DNA from 2 places in the Saccharopolyspora sp. NPDC049357 genome. Region 1 is predicted to be linked to the other one. Evidence: riboswitches for the same ligand, from Rfam matches in the RefSeq annotation. Region 1 holds a riboswitch; the other holds the start of a gene.
The links. Region 1 has a riboswitch for cobalamin ahead of AB0J91_RS31040 (ribonucleoside-diphosphate reductase subunit alpha). Riboswitches for the same ligand answer to the same signal wherever they lie in the genome.

Region 2: linked by a shared signal. The riboswitch ahead of AB0J91_RS26760 (CbtB-domain containing protein) and the one ahead of AB0J91_RS31040 (ribonucleoside-diphosphate reductase subunit alpha) in region 1 are both predicted to bind cobalamin.

What each region holds. Positions count from the first base shown of each region.
Region 1 covers NZ_JBFAQJ010000060.1:20,830-28,151, forward strand. The annotation lists gene metE (5-methyltetrahydropteroyltriglutamate--homocysteine S-methyltransferase) at 1-1,660, shown strand, start outside; gene AB0J91_RS31035 (ribonucleotide-diphosphate reductase subunit beta) at 1,794-2,852, opposite strand; gene AB0J91_RS31040 (ribonucleoside-diphosphate reductase subunit alpha) at 2,873-5,350, opposite strand; cobalamin riboswitch at 5,397-5,623, opposite strand; gene rox (rifampin monooxygenase) at 5,684-7,102, opposite strand; gene AB0J91_RS31050 (VOC family protein) at 7,250-7,322, opposite strand, start outside.
Region 2 covers NZ_JBFAQJ010000041.1:15,925-23,246, reverse strand. The annotation lists gene AB0J91_RS26770 (MFS transporter) at 1-1,019, shown strand, start outside; gene AB0J91_RS26765 (CbtA family protein) at 1,139-1,888, opposite strand; gene AB0J91_RS26760 (CbtB-domain containing protein) at 1,900-2,094, opposite strand; cobalamin riboswitch at 2,121-2,294, opposite strand; gene AB0J91_RS26755 (hypothetical protein) at 2,385-3,071, shown strand; gene chrA (chromate efflux transporter) at 3,084-4,508, opposite strand; gene AB0J91_RS26745 (chromate resistance protein ChrB domain-containing protein) at 4,551-4,982, opposite strand; gene AB0J91_RS26740 (Chromate resistance protein ChrB) at 4,979-5,482, opposite strand; gene AB0J91_RS26735 (2-dehydropantoate 2-reductase) at 5,617-6,648, opposite strand; gene AB0J91_RS26730 (LacI family DNA-binding transcriptional regulator) at 6,666-7,322, opposite strand, start outside.

The DNA of each region.
Region 1 (7,322 bases):
GCTCGACGAGCCCGCGCTGGCCGCCGACCGCACGCCGCAGGAGCTCGACGCGTTGCGCAACACCTACCGGCGCCTAGGCGACCTCGCCGAACGCCCCGCGATCCTCACCGCCTGCTACTTCGGCGATCCCGGTGACGCGCTCGGCGTGCTCGCCGCCGCGCCGATCGAGGGCATCGCGCTGGACCTGGTCACCGATCCGTCCGCTCAGGACCGAGTTGCCGCCACGCCCGGGTTGCGCGACAAGACTCTGGTCGCGGGGGTGATCGACGGCCGCAACATCTGGCGCGCCGACCTCGACCGGTGCATGACCGCGGCGGCGACGCTGCTCGGCTCGGCCGGCGAGGTGGGCATCGGCACGTCCTGCTCGCTGCTGCACGTGCCCTACGACGTCGACGCGGAGACCACGCTCGATCCGCAGGTCAAGCCGTGGCTGTCCTTCGCGGCGCAGAAGGTCCGCGAGGTCGTCACCCTCGGGCGGGCGCTGCGCGAAGGCCGCGACGTCGTCGAGAGCGAGCTCGTCGAGGCGCGAGCGGCGGTGGCCGACCGGGCCCGGGCGGAGCGGGTGCGCGACAACCGCGTTCGCGCGCGACTCGACGCGCTGCGCCCGCAGGACTCCCGGCGCACCGATTACGCGAAACGGGCAGAAGCGCAGCAGAAGTCGCTTCGCCTGCCGCCGCTGCCGACCACCACGATCGGATCGTTCCCGCAGACGACCGACGTCCGCAAGGCGCGGGCCGCGCTGCGCGCCGGGCGCATCGACGCGGCCACCTACCGGCAGCGGATGCGCGACGAGGTCGAACGCGTCATCGCGCTGCAGGAGGACATCGGCCTGGACGTGCTGGTGCACGGCGAGCCCGAGCGCAACGACATGGTGCAGTACTTCGCCGAGCAGCTCGACGGTTTCGCCGCCACCGACAACGGGTGGGTGCAGTCCTACGGCTCCCGGTGCGTGCGGCCACCGATCCTGTTCGGCGACGTGCGGCGTCCGGAACCGATGACGGTCGAGTGGGCCGCGCACGCGCAGCGGCTCACCGAGAAGCCGGTCAAGGGAATGCTGACGGGTCCGGTCACCATGCTGGCGTGGTCGTTCGTCCGCGACGACCAGCCGCAGGCCGACACCGCCCGGCAGGTCGCGCTCGCCATCCGCGACGAGGTCCGCGACCTGGAGGCGGCCGGGATCCGCGTGGTGCAGGTCGACGAGCCCGCGCTGCGCGAACTGCTGCCGCTGCGCGCCGAGCAGCGGCCGGCCTACCTGGAGTGGGCGGTGGAATCGTTCCGCCTGGCCACCTCCGGGATCGCCGAGGCGACCCAGATCCACACCCACCTGTGCTATTCGGAGTTCGGCGACGTCATCGACGCGATCGTGGCCCTCGACGCCGACGTGACCAGCATCGAGGCGGCCCGCTCCCGCATGGAGGTCCTCGCCGACCTCAACGAGGTCGGCTTCGACCGGGGCGTGGGGCCAGGTGTCTACGACATCCACTCACCCCGGGTGCCCGACGGGGAGGAGATGGGGGAGCTGCTGCGGGCCGCTCTCAAGGCAGTTCCGGCCGACCGGCTGTGGGTCAACCCGGACTGCGGTCTCAAGACCCGCGACTACCCGCAGGTGGAACCGGCGTTGCGCAACATGACCGAGGCGGCCCACCGCACCCGCCCCTGATCCAGCCGGGTCTCCGTCGCCGGCGGTCGCCGTTGTGACGGTGGTGCCGGCACCGGGCGGTTTTGGTCCGAACCTTCCACGATCGAAGTCCGCTTCGTCCGGTCAGTTCGGACCAAAACCGCCCCTCGGCGCTTCAGTCCCAGGTGAGCGCCGCGCCCGACTGGTACTCCGTGACCCTGGTCTCGAAGAAGTTCTTCTCCTTCTTCAGATCCATGGTCTCCGACATCCAGGGGAACGGGTTGTCGGTTTCCGGGAAGACCGGTTCCAGTCCGAGCTGTGCGCAGCGGCGGTTGGTGATGAACCGCATGTACTGCTCGCACACCTCGGAGTTCAGGCCGAGCATCCCGCGGGGCATGGTGTCCCGGCCGTAGGCGTTCTCCAGCTCGCACGCCTCGCGGAGCATCGTGCGCGCCTCCTGCTGGAACTCCGGGGTCCACAGGTGCGGGTTCTCCAGCTTGATCTGGTTGATGCAGTCGATGCCGAAGTTCAGGTGGATCGACTCGTCGCGCAGGATGTACTGGTACTGCTCGGCGATCCCGACCATCTTGTTCCGCCTGCCCAGCGACAGGATCTGCGCGAACCCGGTGTAGAACCACATGCCCTCGAAGATCACGTAGAACGCGATGAGGTCACGCAGGAACGCCTGATCGGCTTCCGGGGTGCCGGTCGCGAACTCCGGGTTCTCCAGGTTCTGGGTGTAGCGCAGCGCCCACGCGTCCTTGTCGGCGATCGACGGGATCTCCCGGTAGGCGTTGAACAACTCGCCCTCGTCGAGGCCGAGGCTCTCGCAGATGTACTGGAACGTGTGGGTGTGCACGGCCTCCTCGAACGCCTGCCGCAGCAGGTACTGCCGGCACTCCGGGTTGGTGAGGTGCCGGTAGACCGCGAGCACGATGTTGTTGGCCACCAACGACTCCGCGGTCGCGAAGAACCCGAGGTTGCGCTTGAGCATGGTGCGCTCGTCCTCGGTGAGCCCGTCGCGGGACTTCCACAGCGCGATGTCGGCCTGCATCGACACCTCGGTGGGCATCCAGTGGTTGTTGCAACCCGCGAGGTACTTGTCCCAGGCCCAGCCGTACTTCAGCGGCAGCAGCTGATTGACGTCCGCCCGGGAGTTGATCATCGCCTTCTCGGAGACGTCGACCCGCCCGCCGTCGCGGTCGATGGTGCCGAGTCCGGTGGTGGTGCTCATGAGCTCCTTCTCCTGGGGGATCACTGGCAGGCCTCGCAATCGGGGTCCTCGACCGAACAGGCGGCGGCGGGGACCGCGTTGAGCTTGCCGTCGGTACCGCGCAGCGTGGACTTCTCCACGTGGGTCGCGCTGGACGAGCGCAGGTAGTAGGTCGTCTTGAGGCCCTTGCGCCAGGCCAGCCGGTAGAGCTCGTCGAGCTTGCGCCCGCTGGGCGTGGCCAGGTACAGGTTCAGCGACTGCGCCTGGTCGATCCACTTCTGCCTGCGGGCCGCGGCCTCGACCAGCCAGTGCGGCTCGATCTCGAACGCGGTGGCGTAGCGGGCTTTGAGCTCGTCCGGGACGCGGTCGATCGGCCCGAGCGACCCGTCGTAGAACTTCAGGTCCGCCACCATCGCCTCGTCCCACAGCCCGGCCCGCTTGAGGTCGGCCACCAGGTGCGGGTTGACGACGGTGAAGTCGCCGGACATGTTCGACTTGACGAACAGGTTGCGGTACAGCGGCTCGATGGACTGGCCGACACCGCAGATGTTGGCGATGGTCGCGGTCGGCGCGATGGCCATCACGTTGGAGTTGCGCATCCCGTTGCCGCGAACCCGCTCCCGCAGCGAGGACCAGTCCAGCGTCGAGCTCCGGTTCAGATCCGCACTCCCGCGCGCTTCCTGAACGAACTCCTGGGAATCGATGGGCAGGATTCCCCGGCTCCACAGCGAGCCCTCGAACGAGGCGTAGCGCCCGCGCTCCTCGGCGAGTCGGCTGGACGCGTCGATGGCGTGGTAGCTGATCTCCTCCATGCTGCGGTCGGCGAACTCCACCGCGTCATCGGAGGACATCGGGATCCGCAGCTTCAGCAGGGCGTCGGAGAAGCCCATCAGCCCCAGCCCCACCGGCCGGTGCCGGCTGTTGGAGCGCTCGGCCTCGGGGATCGTGTAGAAGTTGATGTCGATGACGTTGTCCAGCATCCGCACGGCCGTGCGCACGGTCGCGGCGAGCCGGTCGCGGTCCAGGCCGTCGGCGGTGACGTGCCGGGCCAGGTTCACCGACCCCAGGTTGCACACCGCGACCTCGTCGGCGGCGGTGTTCAGGGTGATCTCGGTGCAGAGGTTCGACGAGTGCACCACACCGGTGTGCTGCTGCGGCGAGCGCAGGTTGCACGGGTCCTTGAAGGTGATCCACGGGTGCCCGGTCTCGAACAGCATGGTCAGCATCCGCCGCCACAGCTCCACCGCCCGGACCCGCCGGAACACGCGGATCTCGCCGCGATCGGCCGCGGCCTCGTAGGCCCGGTAGCGCTCGGCGAACGCCGAACCGTAGAGGTCGTGCAGGTCGGGCGTCTCGTCCGGGGAGAACAGCGTCCAGGACTCGTCGGCCTCGACGCGGCGCAGGAACTCGTCGGGCACCCAGTTCGCGGTGTTCATGTCGTGGGTGCGCCTGCGGTCGTCACCGGTGTTCTTGCGCAGGTCCAGGAACTCCTCGACATCGATGTGCCAGGTCTCCAGGTACGCGCACACCGCGCCCTTGCGCTTGCCGCCCTGGTTGACCGCGACCGCCGTGTCGTTGGCGATCTTCAGGAACGGGACCACGCCCTGGGACTCGCCGTTGGTGCCGTGGATGTGAGCGCCGATGCCGCGCACCGGGGTCCAGTCGTTGCCCAGCCCGCCGGAGTACTTGGCCAGCAGCGCGTTGTTCCGGTACGAGCTGAAGATCGACTGGAGGTCGTCGTCCACAGTGGTCAGGAAGCACGACGACAGCTGCGGGCGGGTGGTGCCGGAGTTGAACAGCGTCGGTGTGGAGCACATGAAGTCGAACGACGACAGCAGCCGGTAGAACTCGATGGCACGCGCATCGCGGTCGTCCTCGCGCAGCGCCAGGCCCATCGCCACCCGCATGAAGAACGCCTGCGGCAGCTCGAACCGGATGCCGTCGTGGTGCAGGAAGTACCGGTCGTAGAGCGTTTGCAGCCCCAGGAAGTCGAAGGCGAGATCGCGCTCGGCGTCCAGCGCCGCGCCCAGCCGGGACAGGTCGAAGCGGGCCAGCTCCGGGTCGAGCCGGCCCAGCTCGATGCCCCGCCGCACGTAGTCGGTGAAGTAGGACGCGTAGCGGTCGCGCATCTGCTCCTGGTCGGTCTGCTGCGGTGTACCAGCCAGGTGGCTCAGCGCTTCGCCGCGCAGCTTGTCCAGCAGCAGTCGAGCGGTGACCAGGGAGTAGTTCGGCTCGGACTCCACCAGCGTGCGCGCCGACATGATCAGCGCCTCGCCGAGTTCGGCGTCGCCGATGCCGGGGTAGACGTTGCGCTCGACCTCGGTGAGCACCGCCGACGGGTCCACGTCGGCGAGTCCCGCGCAGGACTGCTCGACCACAGTGGACACGCGGCCGCCGGTGAGCGGAATGGGTTCGGACAGTGCGGTGTCGGTCACCGGGACTCTCTCCTCGCGAGCTCGGAAGGCATGCCCGGAACCGGTGGCGACAGCACGCGAGGACGCGACGGAAGCGAAGACCATCGCATGTCCGCGTGGACCCTCCCGCGAGGTCCCGGACGGCGCGCACGGGCGTGCGCGCGCCGATGGCAGGTCTTCGGACTCACGGGCGTCCGGTCTCGGGGATTCGCAAGACCGGTCCTACTGGCCGTCGCTTCCCGGACGCGTGGCGTCCAGTGCGTGATGACGGCGGTCGTTCCCGTTCACCGCTGCGGGGCAGTCCCGGATTCGCACCGGGTTCCCTGTTGCCACACCGGACCCGCGCGGGCCCGGTGAACCACCAGCGAGCGACACTCTACATCTTGGGTCTGACTCTTCCACCAACACCAACATGGGCGTGTCGGAGGGAGAAATGAGTCACTTCCCGAACCACCTCGACAGGTGGGGGAGGAGGTCTCCCTGATCGTCCCCGACCCAGGCCACGTGACCGTCCGGGCGCAGCAGAACGGCGGGCGCGTCGAGATCCGCGCCGACGTCGACGACGTGATCGACCCGGTCGTCCCAGCCCTCGACCGAGAGCTCCCCGGTCCGGTCGAGCAGCAGTCCGCGTCCCGTTCGCGTCAGCTCGTAGAGGCGGCCTCGCTCCAGGTTGACATCGCGCATGCGCCTGCCGATCAGGTCGTGGTCCCCGCCGAAGTCGTAGCGCACGTCGAGCGCGATGATCTTCTCGGTCAGGTGCCGGTTGACCTCGTCGAAGTCCATCAGCTCCGACACCAGCCGCCGCACCGCCCGCGCGCCCGGCTCGGTGGACATCAGCTGCATCTGCGCGCGCGTGTTGTCCAGGACGGCGGCGGCCACCGGATGCCGTTCGTCCTGGTAGCTGTCGAGCAGGTCCGCCGGTGCCCACCCGGCGACCTCCGCGGCGAGCTTCCAACCGAGGTTGAACGCGTCCTGGAGACCGAGGTTCAGCCCCTGGCCCCCGACCGGAGGGTGGATGTGCGCGGCATCGCCTGCGAGCAGCACGCGGCCCGCGCGGTAGCGCTCGGCCTGCCGGGTCGCGTCGCCGATGCGGGCGAGGCGGCGAGGGGAGTGCGCGCCGAAGTCGGTGCCCGCGATCGCTTCGAGCCGGCCGGTGAGCTCCCCGAGCGTCGGCGGCGCCGAACGGTCCTCGGCCACACCGGCGGCCGGCACGACGACCCGGCACCACTCGCCGTCGAGAGGACCGACGCCGAAGCGCTTCTGGGTCTTGCGAACCTCGTTCGTCACGGCGGCCATGGTCTCCCGCGACGCGGTCATCTTCATCTCGCCGAGCAGCGTGTCCACCCTGGACGGCTCGCCGGGGAACCCGATGCCGCACAGCTTGCGCACGGTGCTGCGACCGCCGTCGCAGCCGACGAGGTAGCGCGCCCGCAACCGCGTGCCATCCGCGAGCTCGGCGGTCACCCCGTCCTCGTCCTGATCGAGTCCGACCAGGTCACAGCCCCGCCGGACCTCGACGTCGAGCTCGGCGGCCCGCTCGGCCAGCAGCCGTTCGGTCGTGGTCTGCGGGATGCCCAGCACGTAGCCGTGCGCGGTGTCCAAGCGCTCGGGCGCGGGCTTGGAGATGGCGGCGAAGAAACCGCCGAGCGGGTACTTCGTCCCCTCGGCCAGGAACCGCTCCAGCAGGCCCCGCTGGTCCAGGACCTCGATGCTGCGCACGTGCAGCCCCAACGCCCGCACGAAGTCCGTCGGCGCCGCGGCCTTGTCCAGCACGACCACGCCCACCCCGTGCAGCCGCAGCTCCGCCGCCAGCATCAGACCGGTCGGACCGGCACCGGCGACAACAACGTCGATCATCTCTCAACCCCCGGTCACACCGTGCGGCGAAGTCGGCATCTTCGCAGCTCACGGCTTCAGATCGGAGATTCTGCGGCATGCCAGGGGGCTTGCCGCAAGCCCCCTGGTGCGCTATACGTTGAGTACGGGGGAAACGACGCCGACGCGTCATCGGGCCTGGAACAGCTCCACCACGTTGCCCGAGGGGTCTCGCAGCAGGACCTGCTGACCGCCCGGACCG
Region 2 (7,322 bases), on a different contig from region 1:
TGCTGGTGATGGGCCTCTTCCGGCTCGTGACCGGCATCGGCGTGGGCGGCATCCTGGCCAGCACCAACGTGATCGCCAGCGAGTTCTCGAACACGAAGAACCGCGGGCTCGCCATCGGCATCTACACCGCCGGGTACGGCATCGGCGCGACCCTCGCGAGCCTAGTCGCGAAGACCACGGTCGGTGGTGACTGGCGGATCGTCTTCTACGCCGGCGGCTTCGGAACCCTGCTCGCCCTGATCGTCATCGCCGTGCTGCTGCCCGAGTCGATCGCCTTCCTCGAGCAGCGCCGTCCCCGCGGCGCCCTGGAGCGCATCAACCGAACCCTGGCGCGAATGGGGATGGACTCCACCAGCACGCACGACCTCGACCGGGCGAGCTCGGCTCGCAAGGACGCCGAGCAGGCCGGTTCGGGCTGGTTGAAGCAGCTGCTCGCCCCCACGATCCTGCTCTGGATCATCTTCATCACCATCATGTTCGGCTTCTACTTCGTGAACAGCTGGACCCCAACGCTTCTCGCCGAGGAGGGGCTTTCGAAGAGCGCTGCGGTCACCGCCGGGATGGCGATCTCGATCGGCGGCACCGTCGGCTCAGTGCTCTACGGCCTGGCCGCCCGGGTGCGCCCGCCGCGGGTCGTGCTGATCGGGTTCTCCCTGCTGTCGGCCGCGATGATGGTCGTGTTCATCCTGAGCACCTCGATCCTGTGGCTCGGGTTCGGGATCGGCGTCATCGTCGGCGCGCTGATCAACGGCTGCATCGCCGGTGCGTACACCGTCGGGCCACCGCTGTACCCGTCCAACCTCCGCAGCGTCGGCATGGGCTGGGCGCTGGGCATGGGCCGGATCGGCGCCATCCTCTCCCCGACCATCGCGGGGCTGCTCAAGGACGCGGGCGCCTCGGCGACCCAGCTCTACGTCGGCGCCGCCGCAGTCGTCGCGCTCTGCGCGGTCGCCCTGGTCGCAGTGCGCAAGCACGACCCGGAATCCACCCCGGCGGCCGAGGAACCGGCCACGGCCTGAGGAATCCTGACCTGGTCCGCCGCGAAGTTCGTGCCCCACACGAGATCGGGTGTGGGGCACGAACTTCGTCGCGTCGGCCGGGGGAAGCCGACGTCGCCCTCGACGTCGCCGCGGCAGATCTACCGCTGGGCGGCCAACGCCTCCGTTGCGGCTGCGCTGCGGCTGGACTCGTTGAGCAGGCCGAAGGAGAAGCCGAGCACCGCCCACATGCCCGCGAGCTCGGCGAGCGAGGCGAGCCGGAACTGCCACAACAACGCGGCGGGAACGTCGGCCGGTATCGGATCGGGGTTCGCCGGCCAGGCCCACAGCGCAACGCCGGCGAGCACCGCTGTCGCTGCCGCGGTGGCGGTGGTGGACCGGCTCGGGTTCCACCCGCGGGCCCGCAGGTAGCCGTGCAGGTGGTGGGCCGCGAGCACGATCAGGACGCCTGCGGCGATGAACGAGAAGTACGACAGCGTCCGGCCCGACACCGACTCGGTTTCACCGACGCCGGGCGGATTCGCCGGGTACTTCAACGCGGGCAGCAGCGACACCGCGAAGAATCCCACCGCGGTCAGCTGGAGGCTGCGCCCGAAGTCGGTGCGCGCGGTCATCCGATGACGGACGCTGGCGAACACGACCGCGAAGATCACGCCGATGGCCACCCCCACCAGGACGGCGGCGACCATGCCGCCGACCACCTGGACGGGCCGGGAGAACATCTCCTCGTGCGCGTGCTCACCCGAGGCGTGCGAGCGAGCTTCCTCGATCCCGAGCGATGCCTGCAGCGGGGCTTGCACCAGCAGCAACGAGAACAGCGCTGCGGTCAGACCGGCGAACGCTCCGGCGAGCAGACCGCGCCGGAGGACAGCGTTGAACGGCGAGCTCATCACGCCCCCGCTCAGTGGCACGGAACGCCGAGGGCGTGCCTGCCGTCGTGGGTGAACTCGTGCACGACATCGGCGGCCTGCGCGAGCAGGAGGCCGTTGTCCTGCAGCACGACGTACAAGGCCACCAGGGCGAACGCGGCGAGCGCCCAAGCCCAGGCAGGAACGTGGATCCGCGGTGCGGCAGCGGACAGAGCAGGAGCGGTCATGTCGAATCCTCTTTCCATCTCTCGTGGAACTCGGTGCGTGCCGCAGCCGGTCTCCTGGCTTCCGGATCGACGCTTCCCCTGGCCTTCCCAGTCACCTGCCGGTGTCCAGTGGCGCTGTCAGGGTCGCTCCCCGGTCACAGTGGCGAGGACCACGCCGGATTTCCACCGGCTTCCCGTGCACTGCGGCATCCGGAACGGTAGAGGGAGATCCGCGCGGGCACAACAGCCGATCAAGCGACGAACGTCACCGCGCGCCTTGCGCACGACCGTTGTTCAGGTGCAATGACTTCGTGGACGATTCGACCGCTCGCCTGCTGGACCGATGCACCCGATCCCTCGCTCGCGCACCCGAGCATCCCGGAAAGCTCGTGCCGTGGGCGGAGTTCTGCCGTCCGCTTTCAGGCCTGCTCTCCTGCAACGTGCGGGAATGGCAACGGCTGGGCGGTTTTCAACACCACCGGGCCGCAACCGTTCTCGTCGCCTTCCGCGCGTCCTGGCTCGCGTTGTGCGCGACGGTTCCTGAACGCCACCTGGGTTTGCCCATCCCCTCGCTGGCCACCGCACGAGCCGCGGTCGACGACCGGGGGATGCTGCGGGGCCTCGTCCTCGATCCCCAGAACACCGAACACGCCTGGTGGGCCACCGTTTCCGGTTTCCTCTCACCCCTCACCGAAGGACTGGCCTCCCTGGGCGGCCCACCACCCGACAGCGACCAGTACTGGGGCAACGCCGTCGGCTTGATCGGTGAAGTGCTCCGGCGCATGGCCATCGACGGAGCCGGCGGGAACGTCTTCGACACCGCCGTCGAACTGCGCAACGCCACCGGACGCGACGACCTGCTCGACCTCAGCAACACACCACGCGGTCTGCGCTCCCGGCGCCGAACCTGCTGCCAGCTGTGGCGCGCCAACGCCGGCTGCTGCACCGAGTGCGTGCTCCACAACGCACCCCGATCCAGGCGGACCCAACGCGGGTGAGCCTCGAACCGATCAGGAGACCGGGAGCCCGACGAGGGCGGCTGCGGCGCCGAGTCCAGCGCAGATCGCCAGCACCCTCAGCATCGGCCAGCGCAGGGCGAACACGAGCACGAGGGCGATCGCGGTGATGGCGGCTGCGACAGGCCGGATGCCGGCCAGATCGGGCAGGTTCAGCGACAGGGGCCCGAGCTGCTGGAGATGCGTGCTGGCGAACAGGGTGTGGCCCGCGAAGTACAGGGCGAGGTTGGCGATCACACCGACCACAGCGGCGGTGATCCCGGTCAGCGCGGCCGACAGCGCGTGGTTGTGGCGGAGGCGTTCGACGTGCGGGGCGCCCAGCAGGATGAACAGGAAGCACGGCACGAACGTCACCCACGTCGTCAGCAGCGCACCCAGCACGGCGGCGACCCACGGGTCGAGCGTCCCTGGATTGTTGTACGCGCCGAGGAAGGCGACGAACTGCACCACCATGATCAGCGGCCCCGGAGTCGTCTCGGCCAACGCCAGGCCGCGCACCATGTCCGAGGCCGACAGCCACCCGTAGACCTCCACGGCGCGCTGCGCGACGAAGGCCAGAACGGCGTAGGCGCCACCGAAGGTGACCAGTGCCGTTCCGGAGAAGAACACCCCCTGCGTGGTGAACACGCTGCCCGCACCGGTGAACAGGGCGACCGCTGCGACCGGCAGCCCCCAGGCGATCAGCCCGACCGCCAGGATCTGCAGCCCGCGGCGCAGCGAGGGCGTCTCGTGGTGCAAAGCGCCATCGGAGATCAACGGTGCCGTGCCGTCAGCGGCACCGTCGCTCTCGGCGCGGTTCATGATGTGCGGGGCGAACCGGGCCAGCAGCCAGCCGGTCAGACCGGCGGCGGCGATGACGATCGGGAAGGCGATGCCGAACACGGCGATGGCCACGAACGCCCCGACGGCCAGCGCGATGAGCGCGGGATGGCCCAGCGCCCGCCGACCCACTCGGACCACGGCCTGGGCGACGATGGCCACCACCGCCGGTGCCAGGCCGGCGAAGATCGCGGTGACCGCGGTCGTGTCACCGAAGGCCACGTAGATCGCCGACAACCCGAGCAACGCGACCACACCGGGAAGCACGAACAGGACCCCGGCGACCAGGCCACCGCGCAGACCGTTGAGCAACCATCCGATGTAGATGGCCAGCTGCTGAGCTTCTGGACCGGGCAGCAACATGCAGTAGTTCAGCGCGTGCAGGAACCGCCGCTGACCGATCCAGCGCTTCTGCTCCACCAAGGTCCGCTGCATCACCGCGATCTGCCCAGCAGGCCCACCGAAGGTCTGCAACGAGATCCCGAACCACGTGCGCACCGCCTGCCGGAACGGCACCAGGTCGGTGTCGGGCCGCGGCGCTCCCTCGGTCGCATCAGGGTTGGCGTGCTCGTTGCGGCCGTGGGCCGAGTCGTGCGTCATCGACGACCATTCCTCCAGTGGGGGCGTGAAAAGCCAGGTTTGTCAGGCAGGTTCGCGACCGAGAAGGGTCGCGCGGCGGTAGTACTCGTAGAGCCCGTCGAAGATCGGCCGCGTGTGGACCAGCACCTCTTCGTCGTCGCAGACCATCGACAAAGCCCGCAGCGCCACGTCGAAACCAGGTGCTTCGGGAGCGTCGTAGCGCTCGTCGTCGATATCGGCTTCGTGGATGATCTCGGCGATGCGCCACAGCACCGGATCGGTGATCTCGTAGCGGCGCAGGATGGTCTCGAAGCTGCAATCGCCGTGGTGGTGCGACAGTTCGACCCCGCGCATGTCGAACGGCGTCGCGTCCTCGGGCACGTCGGCCGGGTCGGCGACGAACACGAACTGCGCATCGGCGTCGACCGCGCGCCGGATCAACCAGGCGCAGGCGGCTCGATCGATGTGAATGTTCGCTCGCGTGGCCCACTTCATCGCGCCTCCCGATCCACTTCGGCCACTGGCCGCACCAAGGCGTCGACGGCCTGCCGGGCGTGGTCGCGCTCTTCGGGCGGGAAGTAGTCGCGTCGGGTCACCCGGCGCAGCTCGGCTCGCAGCCGCCGCGCGGCCGACGTCCGCCCGCCCTCGTCGAGACCAGCCGCCTGGCCGGCCTCGGCGATGATCGCCCGGTACTCCTCCGAACGTGCCGCGGCCATGCTGCCGGCCAGCTCCCGCTCCTGCGCCGAAGTCGCGGGCCGAGCCGTCCAGATGCCCGCCGTCCCACCGGCGTCGATGACCTCGTCAGCGAGCCACTCCAGGTGCTCCCGCGTGCGAGCATCTGCGGGCAACCCGACCACACCATCAGCGAGCTGAGCCACACCCAAGCGCTTGAGCTTGCGCCACACCGCGATCCGCCGCGTTGAGGGTTCCCGCGGCATGCGGTACGACAGCAGCACCCACTCCCCCGGCGAGCCCCCGGCACTGTCCAACGTCATGCAACCAGGGTTGCATTGCAACCACGGTTACAGCAAGACTCGTGGCGGGTGCGACCACTTCGTGGGACGGCCCGAGCGTCAGCGCGGTGGATCGTGGGTGTGGGGCGAGCTGGATCAGGGGCGTTGTCGGCTGTTCACCGGGCTCCGACGTCGCCGCTGACCCTGGCCAGGCGGCGGAATGCCTCGGGACCCGCTTGAAACGCGCCTGACTCGATCTCGTGGATGATCCGGGTCAGTTCCGCGTTGAGCGGTGCTTCACGCCCGATGCTCCGGGCCGCTTCGACGACGCCGCCGTTGATGACGTCGACCTCGGTCGGACGGGACCGCTGCAGGTCCTGGAGCATCGACGCCTTGGTGGGTCCTGCCCGGACCATGAGCCGATCGAGGGCGTCCTCGGCGGCCGCGCGGTCGGTGGCGTCGCGGGTGACCAGCTGATCGGCGGGGGTCGCGAACACCTCCCCCAGCGTCATGCCCAGGGCGCGGGCCGTGTCGTAGCCCTCGCGCCAGAGCTGCAGGCCCACCTCGCGCCCGACCGGGTCGGCCACCACGTCCCGGTACAGGCAGCCGCCCGCTGCGCCGAGGCCCGAGAAGGTGCTGTTGAGCAGGAGTTTCGTCCACACCTGGCTGGCGATGGTGGCGGTGCTCTTCGCTTCGGCGATGGCCGCGAGGATCTGTCGCAGCCTGGAGAGCCGTTCGGTGCTGCTGCCGTCGAGCTCGCCGACGACCGTGGGGGCGTCGGTGGTCTGCTGCAGGTGCCCGGGACCGAGGTTGGTCGCTCCCCACTCGATCAGACCGACGATCAACCGGTCCCGCCCGACCAGGGACTGCACGAGGTCGTGGACCAGGCCGTTGCCCAGCGCGACGTAGGTGTCCACCAGTCCGGCCTCGACCAGCGGTGTGACGGCAGGCCGCAGCGCGAGGGATTTCACGGTGAGAAGCGCGAAATCGAAGTGCCCTGCCAGTTCCGCCGGGTCCGAGACAGCCTGCAGGCGGCGGCGCGAGACCTGGCCGTCGACCTGCTCGAACAGCAGTCCCGGGTCGCGAAGCGAGGTGACGTGCCGGTGGTCGGCGTCGAGCACCGTGACGTCGTGGCCCGCGCTGGTCATCTGCGCGGCCGCGACCCCGCCGATCGCGCCGCCTCCGACGACGATGATGCGTTCTGGCATGTTCGCTCCTTCGAGGTTCAGGTGGCGCGGGCGAGCGCGCCGGGCACCGGGGGGATCGCATGCGGTGGACAACCGCAGGTGGTGCCGATGTGGAGTTCGTAGGGCCGGATGGATTCGCGGGTGGGCCCTCCCGCGCCATCGATCCGGCGGATGAGCTGGTCGACGGCCAACTCCGCCATGTGCCGGCGGGGAACGCAGATGGTGGTCAGCTCGGCCAGCATCGAGGCGGGCGGGAAGACCCCGTCGATGCCGGTGACGGCGACGTCCTCGGGGATCCTGATCCCGTTCCCGCGCAGGCTTCCGATCACGCCGGAGGCGATCGCGTCCGATCCGCAGACGATCGCGCGGGGAACATCGCCGGTTTCGATCAGGTGCTGGGCCGCGTGGTTGCCGCCTTCGGCGGTGAGGCTCGTGGTGAACCGGCGGTGCGACGGCACCGGGGCGCCGAGCCGCTGCGCCGTGGCGACGAACGCCTCCGCCCTGCTGCCCGACGACGACGAGTTGTGCGGTCCGGTCACCACCGCGAGGTCGGTGTACCCGTGCTCGACGACGTGGCGCAGGATCTCCTCGGCCGCTGAGACGTCGTCGATGCCGATGAAGTCCGCGGGCAGGTCGGGGATCCGGCGGATCAACTGCACGAAGGGCATCCTGGCCCGGCGCAGCCGCCGGACGAT